DNA from 2 places in the Streptomyces sp. P3 genome. Region 2 is predicted to be linked to the other one. Evidence: riboswitches for the same ligand, from Rfam matches in the RefSeq annotation. Region 2 holds a riboswitch; the other holds the start of a gene.
What was found. A riboswitch is a leader RNA that binds a small molecule or an ion and turns the genes downstream of it on or off. The one in region 2 is predicted to bind S-adenosylmethionine.
Positions count from the first base shown of each region.

Region 1 (10,136 bases), 1.5 Mb from region 2:
CGGCGTGCGCCTGGGCCTGCGAGGTGCGCGGCAGCGAGACCCCGGCCTGCGCGTACGACCACTGCATGAGGCCCGAGCAGTCGAAGCCTGAGGGGCCGTTGGCGCCCCAGACGTACGGCTTGCCGAGCGCGGAGCGGGCGGCGGCCACGGCGGCGCCCGCCCGGCCCGGCACCCGGACGTCGCCGGTGAGGCCGGGCAGGCCGTCGCGGCCGGACCTCGAGGCCCGGTCGTAGGCGGCGCGTTCACCGGAGGGCAGCGAGTCGAGCAGCTGCCGGGCCCGGGCGAGCTTCTGCTCCACGGTCCGCTTGTGGCGGGCGACGGCCCCCCGGCTCTTCTCCCACTCGGCGAGCTTGCGGGCGGCCTCGGAGCGCTCCTGGGTGAGCTCGCGCAGCGCGTTCTGCAGGGTGCGCATCTCGGTGGCCTGGTGGGCGGTGACGCGGTCGAGGACGGACGCCTCGGCGAGGTATTCCTCGGGGTCGGCGGAGAACAGCAGCGCCAGCGAGGGGTCGAGTCCGCCGGAGCGGTACTGGGCGCCGGCCACCGAACCGAGCCGCTCCCGCATGCCGTTGACACGCTCCTGCTGTCGCGCGATGTGGTCCTGGGCCCGGCCGACCTGTTCGCGCAGGGTGTCGGCGTGCTCGTCGGCCTTGTTGTAGGCCTCGGTGGCCTTCTCGGACTCCGCGTAGAGACGGTCCACCTCGGCACGGGTGCCGTCGTGCGGCGCGGCCGCGGCCGGTACGGCTGAGACGGCGCCGAGTGCGGCGGCCGCGACGGACAGCACGCTCAGGGCGCCGCAGGCGCCCCGGTCGAACCCGGACTGTGCAAGGCGACGATGGGACCCCACGGGAAGCCGCGCTCCTTCCACCGGCGGACAGGGAAACGCGGCAGACAGTAGCCCCGCGACAGGGGGTCGGCCAAAGACCTCGGTGGGCACGCACAGTGACGCCCCGCCGCTGACGCAGGTCACCGGCGGGGCGTGGGGTCACTTGTCGTCGTCACGATTCGCCCGTTCGGGCGGCGTGGTGTCCTGATCTTGAGGACGATCAGATCCGGACGCCGAACTGGAACGGCATGTTGTTGATCGACTCGTAGCGCACGACGGTGCCGGTGCGCGGGGCGTGCAGCACCTGGCCGTTGCCCGCGTACAGGCCGACGTGGTGCTGGTCGCCGTAGAAGATGACCAGGTCGCCGACCTTGAGGCCGGACTGGCTGTAGATGCGCGTCCCGTCGTTGGCCTGGGCCTGCGAGGTGCGCGAGATGTGGACGCCGGCCTGGGCGTAGGCCCAGGACGTCAGACCCGAGCAGTCGTACGTGGCGGTGCCGGTGGCGCCGTACTCGTACGGCTTGCCGAGCTGGGTCTGGGCGGCCTGGAAGGCGGCCATGGCCCGGCCGGAGCCGGCCGGGGCGTCGCCGAGGTCGACCCGCTCGCCGGCGTCGCGGCTGGCGCGGGCGTCGGCGGCGGAGAGCGCGGCCTTCTCCTTGGCGGTCAGCGAGTTGAGGAGCTTCTGCGCCTCGGCCAGCTTCGCCTGGACTTCCTTCTTTTTCTTGCCCAGCTCGGTGCGGGTGGTGGCGAGGTCCTTGAGCTTGGAGGACGCCTCGCTGCGCTCCTGCGCGAGCTCGCGCTGCTTCTCCTGGATCTTCTTCAGCGCCTCGACCTGATGGCCGCTGAGCTGGTCGGCGGCGGACGCCTTGTCCAGGTAGTCGTCCGGGTTCGAGGAGAGGAGCAGCTGCAGGGACGGGTCGATGGAGCCGGTGCGGTACTGGGCCGCGGCCGCCAGACCCATGGAGTCGCGCAGCTCGTTGAGGTCGGCCTGACCGCGGGCGACGTTGTCCTGGATGGTGGAGATCTCCTTCTGGAACTTCTCCTGCTTCTCCTTGGCCCCGTTGAACTTCTCGGTGGCCTGCTCCGCCTCTTCGTAGAGCTTGTCGACCTTGCTCTTGACCTCGTCCTTGCTGAGCTTCTCACTCGGCGCCGCGTTGGCGGCCTGTGAGCTCAGCACGACGGCAGCGGCGGCTGCGGTGGTCAGCACGGTCACGCGTGCGCGACTCGGCTGCTTCGGTCGACGATGGGACGCCACGGAGACGGGCTCCTTCTTTTGAGTGATCACCCGTTTGGAGGTTCGATCACCAGACCTTAGTGACCTGGCCGTGATCAGTTCAAATCCCCCGGCGGAAAAAACCCATCACGCAACGCAGTTTTTTCACACAACTCACGTGCAGTGATGGACCCATTGACGCTATGTTGCGTGATGATTCCGCCAATTCGGTCATTGAGTCCGCAATTTCGACCTTCAGGACAGTCGCTTCAGAAGTACCGCGGAAGCCACCGGTCGGGCACCCGCCTTCGCGATCCCGTCGGCCACCTCGCGGTCGGTCGAGGCGACGATGACCGGCCGGCCGGGCGGCTCGGCCCGCACCAGCTGCCGGATCAGCTCGTCGGCCGTGACGCCCGGCTTGGAGAACAGCACCCGCACCCCGCGCGGCGGCGCGAGCAGCACCGGAGCGACGAGTTCGGCGCCGTCGAAGACACAGGTGACCTCGGCGCCGGTCTGCGCGGCGAGTTGCGAGAGCTGCCCCAGGAGCCGCAGCCGCTGCTTCTCCAACGGCATCTGCGGATAGCCGGTCTTGGTGACGTTGTAGCCGTCGACGACGAGATGCGCCTGCGGCAGCGCGAGCAACTGGTCGAGAATGGCCGGATCGTGCTCCGACAGGGCACGCGCGGCGATGTCCTTCGGGGTCATTCGTCCCGGTTCGACCGCGTCGACGGTCTCCGCCGGACGCACCGACACCGGCGGCAGCGCCAGCTCACGCCGCAGTCCCTGGGCCGCGTCGAGCACCGTGTCCAGCAGCAGCCGCACCCGCATGTCCTCGACGCTGCGCCCCTCGCGGGCCGCGCGCCGGGCGGCCTCCAGAGCGGCCTCAGTCTCACCCAGACGCGCCTTCAGCCGCCGTGACTCGCTCTCCGCGGCGGACACCTGGGTATGCCCCTCGGCGCGCACGGTCTCCATCTCGCCCTGCACCTTGCGCAGGGCGGCTTCTCCGCGCTTGACGTCGCTGAGGGCCGACCGCAGCTTGCGGTGCAGCGACTCCGTCTCCTTCTTCGCCGCGTCCAACTCGGCGCGCAGCCGCTCGGTGTCCGACCGGATCTGCTCACGCGCCCGCTCGAGCTCCTCACGCAGCCGCTCCAGTTCGGCGCGGCTCTCCTCGTCGGCCCGCTCGGCGTCGGCCCGCTGGGCCTCCTCGCCGGCCGACGTCACCAGCTTCACCCAGCCGACGGGCCGCAGAACGTAGGCCGCGGCCGCCACGTCGAGCGGGTCCGCGGCCGGGGTGGGCGAGCCGGAGTCGAGAGCGCCGGACAGTTCCGGCTGGGCCTCTCTGAGCTTCTCGGCGATGCGCTGCCTGAAGAGTGGATCGGTCTCCAGCGCGGCCGCCATCGCGTTGCCCGCGAACTTGGCACGCCGGTTGGGCGCGAAACGGGCGTACTGGCGCAACTGGGCGGGCAGTTCGCCGACGGTCAGTCCGCCGAAGCCGTCGGAGACGATCGTGACGACCCTGCGCCGCACGCCGTCCGGCAGCGGACGGTCGAGCATCTCGGCGGCGCCGTCGCCCGGCCCCCCGCCTGCGCTCTCCACCATCCGTCACACCCCAATACTGTGCGGGCCCTCCCCCGCTCTCGACCTCGCTCGAGCGGGGGGCGCCGTCGTCAGGAACCGGCGCCCGGCCGATCCACGAGTTCCACCTGGTCCACGGCATTGCACCAGCGACACCGCACCGACTCGATGGTCTCACTGACCACCTCGCGCTCCTCGACCTTCGGCTCGCCCGCGAGGTCCAGGTGCACGTACTCGACGACCTTCGACGAGCGCGTCACGTCGAACCGCGTGAGGTTGCCGCAGAGAGTGCAGCGCCACCGCGTGGCGGCGGTCGGCAGGGGAACCGTCATCGTGACTTTCCACTTCCTTCTGGTGTCGTGCTCGCTGTGCCGGGTCGGGCCGGAGGCTCCCCCGTGCGTGTGGCTCGTAACCCTACGGCCTGGCGGGTACCCGCCGCCCGTCCGTCCACGGCGGCCGCCCGGCGGCGAGGCGCTCCGGGTGCGTGCGTCCCGTTACGTCATGCTCTGTACCCATGATCAGCAACTGGAACGGGAACCGGACGCCCGGCAGAGCGATCCGGGCCCCCGCGGCGCCGGTGACCTACGGACTGATCGTCCTGTGCTGCCTGATCTTCCTGATCGGCCCCGCCTCGGGCCTCGATCCGGCGTACGGGACCGGTGACGAGCTGCTGGCCGCGCAACGGGCCTATTTCCGGCGCTGGGGCGTGGTGCCCGCCGAGCTCTTCGAGGGCGCGCCCCGGGCCGTCCTCACACCCGCGACCGCCCTCTTCGTCCACGGCAGCTGGGTGCACCTGCTGGGCAACATGCTCTTCCTCTACGTCTTCGGGGCGATGACCGAGGACCGGATGGGCCGCGTCGAGTTCACACTCTTCACCGTCGGCTGCGGCTACCTGGCCCTGCTGGGCTACGCCGCCGCGAACGCCGGGTCGTCGCAGTCCCTGGTCGGCGCCTCCGGGGGGATCTCCGCGGTGCTCGGCGCGTTCCTGTACCTGTTCCCCCGGGCGCGGGTCACCAGTCTTCTTCCCTTCCTGTTCTTCCTGCCGCTGCGATTCCCGGCGTGGGTCGTGCTGCCCTTCTGGGCGGCCCTGCAGTGGGCGGCGGCGGGACAGGCGTCCCAGGGCCCGGGGGTGGCCTACCTGGCGCACCTGATGGGCTTTGGCCTCGGGCTCGTCTACGCGTGGGCCCGTTTCGGGAACAGGAAGGGTCCGACCGGACGCCCGGGAAGGGCGGCGGCGGGCGACGGGCGGGCGGCTAGAGTGAAGGCCGCCCCAGCTCCGGCCTCCGAGGGAGAGAACCAGCCGTGATCACCGCGATCGTCCTCATCAAGACCAGCGTGGACCGGATCCCCGAGATCGCCGAGCGGATCGCCTCGCTGGAGTCCGTGAGCGAGGTCTTCTCCGTGACGGGGACCTACGACCTCATCGCGATGGTCCGCGTGAAGCAGCACGAGGACCTCGCCGAGGTCATCCCGGGCAGCATCAGCAAGATCCCCGGGGTCGAGGGGACGGACACCCACGTCGCGTTCCGCACCTACTCGCAGCACGACCTCGAGGCCGCGTTCGCCATCGGCCTGGACTCGTAGGGGGCGGGCTCGGTGGGGCGGGGCGGGAGCTGTCCAGCTCCCCGCGCCCCCGAGAGGGCGTCCCCGACCCGGGCCGCGCAGGTGCCGTCTCCCCCAGTGCACGGGTGCGGGGCATCCGCGAGCCCCGTACGAGTGCGGTTCCGGTGAGGCCGGGCGCGCCGTTCCCCGCGCCCCTGAGGCAGTGGCGGCGGCCCCGGGTGCGCGGGGCCGTCGTCCGCAGGGGGGTCAGTCCACTGCCGGGACGCAGCGGCCGTCCTCCGTGCGGTACCGCCACTTCGCCCCCTCGGTCACCAGCTCGCGGACCGCGGTCACGAAGCGCTCGACGTGCTCGTCGGGGGTGCCCGCGCCGAAGCTCACCCGGATGGCGTTGAGGGACTTCTCACCCGGGGCGGCCTCCGGAGCCCCGCACTCGCCCTGCGCCTCGGGAGCGCCGCCCAGGAGGGTGCGGACCAGGGGGTGGGCGCAGAAGAGGCCGTCGCGGACGCCGATGCCGTACTCGGCGGACAGGGCCGCGGCGAAGTGGGAGCTGTTCCAGCCCTCGACGACGAAGGAGATCACGCCGACGCGCGGGGCGTCGTCGCCGAAGAGCGACAGGATCCGGACCTCCGGGACCTCCGCGAGCCCGGTGCGCACCCTCGCGATCAGGTGCTGCTCGCGTGCGACCAGGGCGTCGAAGCCGGCCTCGGTGAGGGCCTTGCAGGCGGACGCGATGGAGTAGGCGCCGATCACGTTCGGAGAGCCGGCCTCGTGGCGGGCCTCGTTCTCGTGCCACTCCACGTCCACTCCCCCGTCCTCGCGCCGGGCGACCTTGCGGCTGGCGCCGCCGCCAGCGAGGTACGGGTCCGCCGCGACCAGCCAGTCCGCGCGGCCGGCCAGCACGCCGGAGCCGAAGGGGGCGTACAGCTTGTGGCCGGAGAAGGCGATCCAGTCGACGTCGAGGCCCTGCACCGACACCGGGTGGTGCGGGGCCAGCTGGGCGGCGTCCAGGACGATCCGGGCGCCGTGGGCGTGCGCCGCCGCCGCCAGCTCGCGCACCGGCCACAGCTCGCCGGTGACGTTCGAGGCGCCGGTGACGCAGACCAGCGCCGGGCCGTGCGGGTCCCGGGCGGCGAGGGCCCGCTCCAGGGTCTGCACGGCCCGGCCCGGGGTGCGCGGGGCGTCGAGACAGGTGACCCGGGCGTCCTGCCACGGCAGCAGGGACGCGTGGTGCTCGGTCTCGAAGACGAAGACCTGGCAGCCGGCGGGCAGGGCGCGTGCCAGCAGGTTGAGGGAGTCCGTCGTCGAGCGGGTGAAGACCAGCTGGTCGTCGGGGCGGCAGCCGAGGAACTCCGCGACGGTCCTGCGGGCGTTCTCGAAGAGGTCCGTGGAGAGCTGGGAGAGGTAGCCGGCGCCGCGGTGCACGCTGCCGTAGTACGGGGCGTAGGCGGCGACGTCGTCCCAGACGCGCTGGAGGGCGGGGGCGCTGGCGGCGTAGTCGAGGGCCGCGTAGGCGACCTCGCCGCCGGTGACGAGCGGGACGGTGACATTCCTGCCCAGAACGTCCAGCGGGGCACAAACGGGGCGGGCGACGGCAGCGGTGGAGACGGACATGGCGAACTCCCGTGAGAGGAAAGGGGGAACCGCCGTGCGAGCGGCGCGGCTCGAGCACGGGGAAGGGTGGGAAAGGGTGTGCGGAGGCGGGGCTCGACGCCCTAGCGCATTCGCTTGCTCACAGGAGACTCCCTCGAACGACCCAGGACCCCTGGCGTTCTCACTCGAAAGAGTGCGAGGGATCCGCGCTTGCCGTGGACCTCGTTGCCCACAGCCTGGTCTTCACCCGGGGCACCCCGCCACGGACGGAGGGTTGCCGGACAGTCGGCCGGGGCCTCATGACTGTCACTCATGACCTGATACAGGAACCTACGCGAGCCGATCACGGTCCCGCAACCCGTGTCCGGATGGCGGGACCGCGTCTCACGGACGTCAGGCGTTGCTGGCGGCCACCCAGCGCTCCAGGGCCCGCTTGGCCGCCCCGGAGTCGAGCGACTCCGCCGCCCGTGCCATGCCGGCCCGGATCTCCTCGGCCAGCGTCCCGCCGCCCGGCTCGAGCGCCACGAGCGCCGCCGCCGAGTTCAGCACCACGGCGTCGCGCACCGGGCCGCGCTCGCCCTCCAGCAGACGGCGGGCGACCTCCGCGTTGTACGAGGGGTCCCCGCCGCGCAGGGCCTCCACCGGGACCAGGTCGAGGCCGACGTCGCGCGGGTCGAAGGTCTCCTCGGTGACCTTGCCGTCGCGCACCACCCAGACCCGGGAGGTGGCCGTCGTGGTCAGCTCGTCGAGGCCGTCGTCGCCCCGGAAGACCAGGGAGGAGTTGCCGCGTTCGGCGAAGACGCCCGCGACGACCGGTGCCATGAGCGGATCGGCGACGCCGACGGCCTGCGCCCGCACCTTGGCGGGGTTGGTCAGCGGGCCGAGGATGTTGAACACCGTGCGGATGCCCAACTGGCCGCGCGCGGCGCCGACATGACGCAGCGCCGGATGGAACTTGATCGCGAAGCAGAAGGTGATCCCGGCCTCCTGCGCGACCTCGGCCACCCGGCGCGGGGTCAGCTCCAGGTTGACGCCGAGCTTCTCCAGGACGTCCGAGGCACCGGACGCGGAGGACGCGGCCCGGTTGCCGTGCTTGACGACCGTGGCGCCCGCGCCGGCCACGACGATCGCCGACATCGTGGAGATGTTGACCGTCTTCGCGCCGTCGCCGCCCGTGCCGACGATGTCGACGGTCGGTCCCGGCACCTCGATCAGGTTGGCGTGCTCGTACATCGCCCGGACCAGGCCGTTGATCTCCTCGACGGTCTCGCCCTTGGCCCGCAGCGCCACCACGAACCCGGCGATCTGCGCGTCGGTCGCCTCGCCGCGCATGATCCGGTCCAGCGCCCAGAACGTGGCGTCCGCGCCCTGGTCGCGGCCGTACAGCAGACCGTTCAGCACCTCGGGCCAGGAACGGCCCGCCGCGGTGTCGCCTCCAGCGGGGGTCACAGCGCTCATCAGCCGCTCCTGGGTGTCGTACGGATCTTCCGTGGGTTGCCGTGGAAGACGTGTGTGCCCACCCTATCCAGCCGACGGGCACGGCAAAGGGCCCCGTCCGACAACCGGACGGGGCCCTTTCACCGCGGCGTGGCGACGCCTCAGCGATCAGTGGTGGCCGTGGCCGCTCGTGATCTCCTTGTACTCCTCGACGGTGGGCTTCGGGATCTGCTGGTCCTCGCCGAAGTACGCTCCGCTGATCTTGGCGCGGAGCTTCTCCTTGCCCGTCACCTTGCGCTCGACGCCGTTGTCGTCGACCGTGGCGCCGATCGCGGCCGGCTCGTACTGCTCGTGCGCCGTGAGCGTGTGCAGCTGATCCTGGCTGAGCGGCTCGTGGATCTCGATGAACTCACCGTGCGGGAGGCGCTTGATGGTGCCGGTCTCCCGGCCGTGCAGCACCTTGTCCTTGTCGCGGCGCTGCAGACCGAGGCAGATCCGCTTGGTGAGGATGTACGCGATGACCGGTCCGACGAAGAAGAAGATCCGGACGAACCAGGTGATCGCGTTGATCGACAGGTGGAAGTGGGTGGCCCACAGGTCGTTGCCACCGCCGACCAGCGTGATCATGTACATCGTGACCCAGGCGACGCCGAGTGCCGTACGGGTCGGCGCGTTGCGCGGGCGGTCCAGGATGTGGTGCTCGCGCTTGTCGCCGGTGATCCAGGACTCGATGAACGGGTAGAGCGCCAGCGCCGCGAGGACGACGCCGAACAGGACCAGCGGGATGAACACGCCCAGGACGAGCGTGTGACCCCAGAGGTTGATCTCCCAGCCCGGCATGAAGCGGATCAGACCCTCGGCGAAGCCCATGTACCAGTCGGGCTGGGCGCCGGTCGACACCTGGTCCGGACGGTAGGGGCCCATCGCCCAGATCGGGTTGATCTGCGCGATGGCCGCGATGACCGCGATGACGCCGAAGACCAGGAAGAAGAAGCCTCCGGCCTTGGCCATGTACACGGGCAGCAGCGGCATGCCGACGACGTTCTTGTTGCTCTTCCCGGGGCCCGCGAACTGCGTGTGCTTGTGGTAGAAGACCAGGATCAGGTGGCCCACCATGAGGCCCAGCATGATGCCGGGCAGCAGCAGGATGTGGATGGAGTAGAACCGCGCCACGAAGTCGTGGCCGGGGAACTCGCCGCCGAAGAGGAAGAACGAGATGTACGTGCCGACGACCGGCATCGACAGGATGGCGCCCTGGGTGAAGCGCACACCGGTGCCGGAGAGCAGGTCGTCCGGGAGCGAGTAACCGGTGAAACCGGTGAACATGCCGAGGACGAACAGCAGGAAGCCGAACAGCCAGTTGACCTCACGCGGCTTGCGGAACGCACCCGTGAAGAACACGCGCATCATGTGCACGAACATGCCGGCGAGGAAGATCAGCGCCGCCCAGTGGTGGATCTGCCGGATGAGCAGACCGCCGCGCACGTCGAAGGAGATGTGCAGGGTCGAGCTGAACGCCTCGGACATCAGCTGTCCCTGGAGCGGGACGTAGCTGCCGTGGTACTCCACCTCGTTCATCGACGGGTGGAAGAACAGCGTCAGGTACACACCCGTCAGGATGATGATGATGAAGCTGTACATGCACACTTCGCCCAGCATGAACGACCAGTGGTCGGGGAAGATCTTGCGCATGTTGGCCTTGGCGAGGGAGTAGATCCCCAGCCGGCCGTCGGCCCAGTCGGCGATCCGCTCGCCGGCCGGAGCCTTCCCGCGTGCGCGGGACTCGTTGCTCTCGTGGTTCTCTGTGGTGCTCATCCGCGCTCCCAGAAAGCAGGACCGACGGGCTCCTCGAAGTCGCCGCGCGCCTCGAGGTAGCCCTCGTCGTTCACGCCGATGCGCAGCTGCGGCAGGGCGTGACCGGCGGGACCGAAGATC
Region 1 covers NZ_CP028369.1:4,092,751-4,102,886, reverse strand. The annotation lists gene C6376_RS18390 (NlpC/P60 family protein) at 1-844, opposite strand, end outside; gene C6376_RS18385 (C40 family peptidase) at 1,044-2,078, opposite strand; gene C6376_RS18380 (NYN domain-containing protein) at 2,292-3,635, opposite strand; gene C6376_RS18375 (hypothetical protein) at 3,704-3,943, opposite strand; gene C6376_RS18370 (rhomboid family intramembrane serine protease) at 4,126-4,917, shown strand; gene C6376_RS18365 (Lrp/AsnC family transcriptional regulator) at 4,914-5,195, shown strand; gene C6376_RS18360 (aminotransferase class V-fold PLP-dependent enzyme) at 5,421-6,785, opposite strand; SAM riboswitch class IV at 6,966-7,082, opposite strand; gene trpD (anthranilate phosphoribosyltransferase) at 7,158-8,222, opposite strand; gene C6376_RS18350 (cytochrome bc complex cytochrome b subunit) at 8,370-10,016, opposite strand; gene C6376_RS18345 (ubiquinol-cytochrome c reductase iron-sulfur subunit) at 10,013-10,136, opposite strand, start outside.
Region 1: it holds a riboswitch for S-adenosylmethionine, as region 2 does, so the genes downstream of both, C6376_RS18360 (aminotransferase class V-fold PLP-dependent enzyme) here and thrC (threonine synthase) in region 2, are expected to answer to the same signal.

Region 2 (10,136 bases):
CGTGCGGCCGCGCCGGGCGGCGGGGCCGTGTCCGGCCGTGTCGCCGCCGCCGGCGCCCTGTCGCGGCGGCCGGGTACGCGGTCAGGCCACCCTGCGGCGCGCGTACTCCGCGATGTCCGTCATCGGCGGTCGCTCCTCCGTGTCCACGGAGTGGGTGTGCGGCTCGAAGCCGTCGGGGCCGCGCTCGAACTGGGTGAGGGCGGGGCGGACGAGATGGCCGCGGGCCAGCCGCAGCTGGGCGGTGCGGTAGATCGCCGCCGCCATCCGGCCCAGGGCCTGGCCGTCCTGGTGGCGGTGCTTGCGCACGCCGACGTCGACCTGGGCGAGGGCACCGAGGCCCACCAGGTGCAGGGCGTCGACCAGCATGCCCAGCTCCACGCCGTAGCCCACCGGGAAGGGCAGCTGCTCCAGCAGGCTCCGGCGGGCCGCGTACTCGCCGCCGAGCGGCTGCACGAACCCGGCGAGCTGCGGCCAGTGCATGTTGAGCAGGGGGCGGGCCATCAGCTCGGTGACCCGCCCGCCCTGACCGGCCGCGCCGCCCAGCGGGCGGTCGTACATGGCCTTGACCAGGTCCACGTCCGGATCGGTGAGCAGCGGGCCGACGATCCCCGAGACGAAGTCCGAGGAGAACTCGCGCAGGTCGGCGTCGACGAAGCAGACCACGTCCCCGCGGGTGACCAGCAGCGAGCGCCACAGCACCTCGCCCTTGCCGGGCACGGCCGGGATGCGGGGGAGTATCTCGTCGCGGTGGACGACGCGCGCGCCCGCCGCCGCGGCGACCTCGGAGGTGCGGTCGGTCGATCCGGAGTCGACGACGACGATCTCGTCGACGAGCGGGACCTGCTGCATGAGGTCGTGACGGATCACGGCGACGATCTCGCCGACCGTCTCCTCCTCGTCGAGCGCGGGCAGCACGACGCTCACCGACTGGCCCGTGCGCTGTTTCGCGGCGAGAATCCGGTGCAGTGGGCGGTCCGTCAGGGACCAGGAACGGGTGCTCAGCCAGCGCTCCACTTCTTCCAGCACGTCGGCGGCTCCTCTGCGTTCTCTCGGCGAGTACGGTCCTGTGTGATCCATCTCGCGGTTCGGACGACTATCTCAACTGTCCTGGCCTTCGGTTACAGTCTTGGACAACGCGGGTGACCATCGCATGTCAGGGTCATCGGCGCCCACAGATCAACAACCGAATACCGCTCATCCAGAGGGGCAGAGGGACACGGCCCGATGAAGCCCCGGCAACCCTCCAGTCGGTTCTCGTAGATCAGTGTTGATCGTTCAGCGAGGCTCCCGGCTCGGGAAGGTGCCAAATCCGTCTCACGGCGAAGTGCGTCGTGAGGAAGATGAGGAGAAAGGGCCTCGCCTCACATGGCTGCGCAGACTGTTGCAAGCACCACGGACTCTACGACCTCCGCTGTCGACCTCGGTCCGGCCACCGCGTTGAGCTGCCGCGAGTGCGGCCACCGCGTCCCCCTCGGTCCGGTCTTCGCGTGCGAGGAGTGTTTCGGCCCGCTCGAGATCGCGTACGACTTCTCCTCCTACGACACGGAGGAGCTGCGCAAGCGCATCGAGGCGGGACCCGCGAACATCTGGCGCTACGCGCCGCTGCTGCCCGTCCCGGCGGACGTGGCCGACAAGCCGAACATCAACCCCGGCTGGACCAAGCTCGTACAGGCCGACAACCTCGCCCGCGAGCTGGGCGTCGACGCCGGGAAGCTCTTCGTCAAGGACGACTCCGGCAACCCGACCCACTCCTTCAAGGACCGGGTCGTCGCCCAGGCCATCGAGGCCGCCCGCGCGTTCGGCTTCACCACGCTCTCCTGCTCCTCCACCGGCAACCTGGCCGGCGCCGTGGGCGCCGCCGCGGCCCGCGCCGGCTTCCGCTCGTGCGTGTTCATCCCGCACGACCTGGAGCAGGGCAAGGTCGTCATGGCCGCGATCTACGGCGGCGAGCTCGTCGGCATCGAGGGCAACTACGACGACGTCAACCGCTTCTGCTCCGAGCTCATCGGCGACCCGGCGGGCGAGGGCTGGGGCTTCGTCAACGTCAACCTGCGGCCCTACTACGCCGAGGGTTCGAAGACGCTGGCGTACGAGATCTGCGAGCAGCTCGGCTGGCGGCTGCCCGACCAGCTGGTGGTGCCCATCGCGTCCGGCTCCCAGCTCACGAAGATCGACAAGGGTCTGCAGGAGCTGATCAAGCTCGGGCTGGTCGAGGACAGGCCGTACAAGATCTTCGGCGCGCAGGCGGAGGGCTGCTCCCCGGTGTCCGTCGCCTACAAGGCGGGACACGACGTGGTCCGGCCCCAGAAGCCGAACACCATCGCCAAGTCGCTGGCCATCGGCAACCCGGCGGACGGTCCGTACGTCCTCGACATCGCGCGGCGGACCGGCGGCGCGGTGGAGGACGTGAACGACGAGCAGGTCGTCGACGCGATCAAGCTGCTGGGGCGCACCGAGGGCATCTTCGCGGAGACGGCCGGCGGCGTGACCGTGGGCGTGACGAAGAAGTTGATCGACAACGGTCTGCTCGACCCGACGAAGACCACCGTCGTCCTGAACACCGGCGACGGCCTGAAGACCCTGGACGCGGTGGCCGGCACCGGACTCACCGCGACCATCCGCCCGAACCTGGACTCTTTCCGAGAGGCTGGCCTCGCATCATGAGCGGGGCGCTCCGCTAGGAGACCGTACGCGCGCTGCGGGCCGGTTGGGGCTGGTCGCGCAGTTTCCCGCGCCCCTGAGGCCGACTACCTGACCGGAGATCACACACCATGAGCGTCACCGTTCGCATCCCGACCATCCTGCGCACCTACACCGGCGGCCGGGCCGAGGTCCCGGCCGAGGGCGCGACCCTCGGCGAGGTCATCTCCGACCTGGAGAAGAACCACACCGGCATCGCCGCGCGCGTCCTGGACGACCAGGGCAAGCTGCGCCGGTTCGTCAACGTGTACGTCAACGACGACGACGTCCGTTTCGAGCAGGGTCTCGAAACGGCGACTCCGGCCGGTGCCGGCATCTCGATCATTCCGGCCGTCGCAGGTGGCTGACCGATGTTCAGTACCCGCCGGTAGTAACCGTCGGTAACAGCGATTACCGAGAGTTCATGCAATTGCTCTCTCCGCGATAGAAGCGGAGGGGGCAATTCAGTGTGGTTGAGCGCGGTACAGTTGGGGAACCCGGTCCTGATCACCGGTTCCGGAGCCTTTTATTTCCGCCCGTGCCCGACAAGAAGCAGCCAAAGTGTGTGCTGCATTTGCGGCATTTGTGGCTTTTGCAGGGCCCGACTTGCCCTGCATTCTGGCGAATTTGCGCCACATTCCGGATCTCGCACGTCCAGAATTCTCGTCCGACTGACCTGTTGCAGACGGCAGTTGGGCAGATACATTCAGCCGCGGTCGACGCGTTCCGGCGCACGCCCCCAACCAACTGGGGGGTGAGGTCTGACCCGGATCCACGAAGTGTGGATCTGTGCAAGGGCCAGTAATAGGGGAGTTAGGCATGGCTCAGGGCACCGTCAAGTGGTTCAACGCGGAGAAGGGGTACGGCTTCATCGCGGTCGACGGTGGTGCGGATGTATTCGTCCACTACAGCGCGATTCAGATGGACGGCTACCGCACCCTGGAAGAGGGTCAGCGGGTCGATTTCGAGATCTCGCAGGGCCAGAAAGGGCCGCAGGCGGACATGGTCCGGCTCGCGACCGGCTGAAGCACGCGCCGACTGACAGCGTCGTTCTTCTGTTTCATCTTCGAAGGGCTCGCGCCTCCCGGGGCACGAGCCCTTCGGCATGCCCCGGTGCGGGGCGCGACCCCGGGTGGCGACCTCCCCGACCCCCGGCCGACGGGCGCGCGGCGGGCCCGGACGCCCCCTGTTCACCTGCGGATCGTCCCGAGGCGCTTGCACTCGGCAGGGGCGAGTGCTAATCATTGGCGTTAGCACTCTGAAGGTGAGAGTGACAACGAAGGACCGGGTCGGTGAGGCCCGCAGGCCAGGTGGGGCAAGGAACCACACGGCCGGCGAGCCGTCCGTCGCGGGCGCGGGCGCGGTCCGAAGGAATCACCCCCAGTCCTGGAGGGACCACTTCACATGGCCAAGATCATCGCGTTCGACGAGGAGGCGCGGCGCGGCCTCGAGCGCGGCATGAACCAGCTCGCGGACGCCGTCAAGGTGACGCTCGGCCCCAAGGGCCGCAACGTCGTCCTCGAGAAGAAGTGGGGCGCCCCCACGATCACCAACGATGGTGTCTCCATCGCCAAGGAGATCGAGCTCGAGGACCCGTACGAGAAGATCGGCGCCGAGCTGGTCAAGGAAGTCGCGAAGAAGACGGACGACGTCGCCGGTGACGGCACGACCACCGCGACCGTCCTCGCCCAGGCCCTCGTCAAGGAAGGCCTGCGCAACGTAGCCGCCGGCGCCAACCCGATGGCTCTCAAGCGCGGCATCGAGAAGGCCGTCGAGGCCGTCTCCGGCGCCCTGCTCGAGCAGGCGAAGGATGTCGAGACCAAGGAGCAGATCGCCTCCACGGCCTCCATCTCCGCCGCCGACACCCAGATCGGCGAGCTCATCGCCGAGGCGATGGACAAGGTCGGCAAGGAAGGCGTCATCACGGTCGAGGAGTCGCAGACCTTCGGTCTGGAGCTCGAGCTCACCGAGGGCATGCGCTTCGACAAGGGCTACATCTCGGCGTACTTCGCCACCGACATGGAGCGTATGGAGGCCGTCCTCGACGACCCGTACATCCTGATCGCGAACTCCAAGATCGCCAACGTCAAGGACCTGCTCCCGCTCCTCGAGAAGGTCATGCAGGGCGGCAAGCCGCTGCTGATCATCGCCGAGGACGTCGAGGGCGAGGCCCTGTCGACCCTGGTCGTCAACAAGATCCGCGGCACCTTCAAGTCCGTCGCGGTCAAGGCCCCGGGCTTCGGCGACCGCCGCAAGGCGATGCTGAACGACATCGCCATCCTCACCGGCGGCGAGGTCATCTCCGAGGAGGTCGGCCTCAAGCTCGAGAACACGACCCTCGACCTGCTCGGCAAGGCCCGCAAGGTCGTCATCACCAAGGACGAGACGACCATCGTCGACGGTGCCGGTGACTCGGACCAGGTCGCGGGCCGGGTCAACCAGATCCGCGCCGAGATCGAGAACAGCGACTCGGACTACGACCGCGAGAAGCTGCAGGAGCGCCTGGCGAAGCTCGCCGGCGGTGTCGCGGTCATCAAGGCCGGCGCCGCCACCGAGGTGGAGCTCAAGGAGCGCAAGCACCGCATCGAGGACGCCGTCCGCAACGCGAAGGCCGCCGTCGAGGAGGGCATCGTCGCCGGTGGTGGCGTGGCGCTCATCCAGGCCTCCGCCGTCTTCGAGAAGCTGGAGCTCGAGGGTGACGAGGCGACCGGTGCCAACGCCGTGCGCATCGCGCTCGAGGCCCCGCTCAAGCAGATCGCCGTCAACGGTGGTCTCGAGGGTGGCGTCGTCGTGGAGAAGGTCCGCAACCTCCAGGTCGGCCACGGCCTGAACGCCGCGACCGGTGAGTACGTCGACATGATCGCCGAGGGCATCATCGACCCGGCGAAGGTGACGCGCTCCGCCCTGCAGAACGCGGCCTCCATCGCCGCGCTGTTCCTCACCACCGAGGCCGTCATCGCCGACAAGCCGGAGAAGGCCGCCGCGCCCGCCGGCGGCGGCATGCCGGGCGGTGACATGGACTTCTGATCGACCTGACGGTTGATCGCCTGTCCTTCGACCGAGGGCGGCACTTCCCGGAAACGGGGGGTGCCGCCCTCGGGCTTTTCAGTCGGCGAACTGCTTGAGCTGCTCGGTGTCGAGGGTGATGCCTACGGGTGCCGGAAGCGGGACGGTGGCACCCCAGGGGTAGGACACGGACTGCTGGTAGCGGCCGTCCTTGGGCTCACTGAACACGACGGCCGTGTCGTTGTCGCGGTCGATCAGGAGATAGACGGGGATGGCGGCCCCGGCGTAACCGATGGGCTTGTCGACGCGGTCGCGCTGGTCGGTGTCGCGGTCGTGGGAGGTGATTTCCACAGCCATGAGGGCGCCATCGGGGGCGGACCACTCCCCGTCTTCCACGAAGTGATTCACCGGCGCGAGGAATCCGTCCGTGCGGGCGCGACCCTTTCGGTAGGCCTCGGCCTTGACGCCGCGTTCCGGTGCGAGGTCCAGATCAGGGCGTTGGTGCATGCACTGGCGCAGCAACCACATGAAGATCGACGTGTGCATGCCGTCCGGCATTGCCTTGACCTCTAGTTTTCCGTTGACGTACTCCAGCCGGACGGTCTCCGGCGCCCGGCGCTCCAACGCTTCGAAGTCCTCGACGCCGAGGGGGTCCCTGGTGCGGACCCGGCCGTCGACGAACTCGAGCCGCACATGCTCGGGTGCTGCCGCGCTGAGGTCCTCGAAGTCCTGGATCGACATCTGCGGGCGTTCGGCGGTGCTGGGGGTCATGGCTTCGCCTCCTTCCCTCCATCGTGCCCCGGGGGGACGTCGTCGGACCGTGGGAGCCGTCATACGGGTGTCCTCTCCTGCCGTTTCCTGGACATGGCAGCCCGGATCTCCCCCGCGCGGGCATGGATCACGGGGGCGGGCGGGAGTGCGGCGGGGCGCGTGGGCGTGCGCTCGCCGTGACAGCCGCGGCACACGCCTCCCGGCAGGGCCTCGGGTCGTCCCGGCACTCGGCACTCCGCGCACTCCAGCATCCGGCGGGGCGGGCGCGGGGCGGGCGGCTCCGCCGGGAGTTTGTCCGTCAGGCGGCGGCGGAGCAGTGCTGCCGGGCTGTGGACGGGGGTGGGCAGGCCCGCGGTGAGCGCGGCGAGCAGTGTCTCCTCCGTCGCTCCTCGCGCGAACCACTCCTCCGCCAGCGGGGTGAGCTGCGCGCAGTCGGCGGCGGAGAGGGACAGGACGGAGGCCGTGCGGCCGAGGGCGGCCAGGAGGATGTGGGCGCGGGACCGGGTGGTGGGCGGCGCCCGTTCGGGTTCCGGGGCGTCGTCCGGTACGTCCCCTCGCGTGAACGTCACCCACCAGCCGTCGTCGCGTGCGGTGCGGGTGAACCACGTTCGGGTGATCCAGCGGAATTCGCCCGAGGCGGTTTTCAGCCGTTCCCGCCCTCGCCTCAGGTGGCCCGCCCGCTGGATGCGGTTGAGCGCGGTGCGCAGGGCGCACTGACCGTACGGGAGTTGTCCGGCCAGCGACTTCACCGAGATGTCGGCGCCGTCCGGCAGGCGGTCGATGTACGCGGCGATGGCCGCTTCGCGGGGCGGGAGGTGAGTGAAGTCGTTCTTCCGGCGCGGAAGTTGGCCCGCCGCGGCCCGCTTCCCGTAGCCCGGATTGGCCATCGGGTGCGGGGATGCGTGTGGGGGCAGGGGCGCAGTACTAGGCTTCGTGTCAGCCACAGGTCGATGCTCTCGATCGATCTCGTAGGTCAGGCCCCCGTAGGTGTTGGCGCACCGGCGGGGGCTGTTTCGTCGTCCGCACCGTAAAGCCTTGTGACCCTCCGTGGCAAACCGGTCGCTACGCGTCAACTCGCCGGGTGGGGGGGTGGGTTGAGAACCCCACCCAATCCAAGCAAAGAGGGCTCGGAGCTGGACGCTCGAGCTTCGGGGCGGGTGTCGATCAGCCGGCCTTGAGGTTTTCGACGAACGCGGACCAGGCCTCCGCCCGGAACGCGAGCCTCGGGCCCAGGGGGCCTTGGAGTCCCGGACGCGGACAGGGGCGAGGGCGGGCGTGGGGTGGCCGGGGGCGACCTCCAGGCAGTCGGCGCCACTGCCCCCGCTGTAGCTGGAGATCACCGGTCAGCCCACGGAATGGGTGGTGGAGCGCGGCTCTGTCCCGTAGGGGGCGCGTGGCCGGGATCACAGGCTCGGGTTCGCAGGGGGTGGAATGGGCCGGGGGCCCGGGGCGTTGCGTGGGAAGCACACTCGATGCGTGTGCACATACCAGCCGGTTCAACCGCGTTCCGAGGAGTCCCCCACGTGAGCATCACGCCGCCCGCCGCCACGCGCGCCGCCGAGATCCTTTCCCGTCCGGTGTCCATCAACGGACTCACCGTCCCGAACCGGATCGTCATGGCCCCCATGACGCGCATGTTCTCCCCGGACGGCGTTCCCGGCGACGACGTCGTGTCGTACTACGGTCGCCGCGCCGCCGCCGGTGTCGGTCTCATCGTCACCGAGGGCACCTACGTCGGGCACGACTCCGCCGGGCAGAGCGACCGGGTTCCGCGGTTCCACGGGACGGAGCAGCTCGCTGGCTGGGCGAAGGTCGCGGAGGCCGTGCACGCGGGCGGCGGGAAGATCGTGCCGCAGTTGTGGCACATCGGCATGGTGCGCAAGCAGGGTGAGCCGCCGTACCCGGACGCGCCCGCCGTCGGGCCTTCCGGCATCCGGCTGGACGGCACCGAGGGCGCCGGCAAGGCGATGACCCAGCGCGATCTGGACGACGTCATCGGCGCGTTCGCCGAGGCCGCGGCCGCCGCCGAGCGCATCGGATTCGACGGCGTCGAGCTGCACGGCGCGCACGGCTACCTCCTCGACCAGTTCCTGTGGGCCGGTACCAACCGCCGGACCGACGCCTACGGCGGTGACCTGGTGGCCCGCACGAAGTTCGCCGCCGAGATCGTGGCCGCCGTCCGCGCGACCGTCTCTGCCGAGTTCCCGGTCATCTTCCGCTACTCGCAGTGGAAGTCGGACGCCTACGACGCCCGTCTCGCCGAGACCCCGGAGGAGCTGGAGGCCCTTCTCGCGCCGCTCGCCGCCGCCGGCGTCGACGCCTTCCACGCCTCCACCCGCCGCTACTGGCTCCCCGAGTTCGACGGCTCCGACCTCAACCTCGCGGGCTGGACGAAGAAGCTCACCGGCAAGCCCGCCATCACGGTCGGCTCGGTCGGCCTCGACGGCGACTTCCTCAAGGGCTTCGCCGGCGAGGGCGCGCCGGTCAAGGGTCTCGACGACCTCCTGGACCGTCTGGAGCGCGACGAGTTCGACATGGTGGCCGTCGGCCGTGCGCTGCTTCAGGACCCGGAGTGGGCGGCCAAGGTGCTCGGCGGCCGTCTCGACGAGCTGAAGCCCTACGACGCCGCCGCGCTGCGCACCCTGAGCTGAGCGTCTGCTCGCGGGCACCTTCCTGATCCTGACGGGAAGCCGACCGACCGGCCAGAGACGGCTGTCACCCACACGAGGGGTGGCAGCCGTCTTCGGCACTTTCGCCGGTCACCGCCCGTTCCACGAGCAACCGCCTTTTCAGGAGTGATGAATGACGACACCCGACGCCACCGATGTCCCCGGCACCACCGACCGGCTCGTCGCACGCACGACCGCCGGCCCCGTACGCGGTCGCCGGGAGGCGGACCTGACCGTCTTCCGGGGCATTCCCTTCGCCGCGCCCCCGGTCGGCGACGCCCGCTTCCAGGCCCCCCGGCCGCCCCACCCGTGGGACGGCATACGGGACGCGTACGCCTTCGGGCCGCCGCCCCCGCAGGAGTCGGGCATCCAGGGCCGGGCCGGAATCCCGGAAGCCCCGACCGGGGACGACTGGCTGACGGTCAACGTCTGGACCCCTGACGCGGAGCCGGAGCCGTCGGCCGCCCGCCCGGTCATGGTGTGGATCTACGGCGGCGCCTACAAGCTCGGCCACTCCGGCAGCCCGGGCTACGACGCGCAGCACCTCGCCCGCGCCGGCGACCTGGTCGTCGTCACCTTCAACTACCGTGTCGGCATAGAGGGGTTCGCACGGATCGAGGGCGCACCGGCCAACCGGGGGCTGCTCGACCAGGTCGCCGCGCTGGAATGGGTGCGGGACAACATCGCGGCCTTCGGCGGCGACCCGGACCGGGTGACCGTGTTCGGCGAGTCGGCCGGCGCCGGTTCGGTGGCCGCGCTGCTTGCCATGCCGAGCGCCCGGGGCCTGTTCGGGCGGGCCATCTCGCAGAGCGTGCCCGGCACGTACTTCTCCGACGAGCTGGCCCGTGACCTCGCGGGCGCGATCGCCGCGGAGGCCGGTCTGCGGCCGACGGCCGCCGACCTGGCCACGGTGGACCCGCGCACGCTGCCCGAAGCAGGTGCGGCGCTGGCCGCGAAGATGGCGCAACGGGTGGACCGGTGGGGGCAGGTCGCGCCCACGGTCACTCCGTT
Region 2 covers NZ_CP028369.1:2,580,461-2,590,596, forward strand. The annotation lists gene C6376_RS11650 (glucosyl-3-phosphoglycerate synthase) at 82-1,026, opposite strand; SAM riboswitch class I at 1,192-1,347, shown strand; gene thrC (threonine synthase) at 1,366-2,664, shown strand; gene C6376_RS11660 (MoaD/ThiS family protein) at 2,772-3,047, shown strand; gene C6376_RS11665 (cold-shock protein) at 3,499-3,705, shown strand; gene groL (chaperonin GroEL) at 4,084-5,706, shown strand; gene C6376_RS11675 (Uma2 family endonuclease) at 5,785-6,456, opposite strand; gene C6376_RS11680 (hypothetical protein) at 6,516-7,343, opposite strand; partial or broken gene C6376_RS45140 (DUF397 domain-containing protein) at 7,731-7,796, opposite strand; gene C6376_RS11690 (NADH:flavin oxidoreductase) at 7,980-9,107, shown strand; gene C6376_RS11695 (carboxylesterase/lipase family protein) at 9,259-10,136, shown strand, end outside.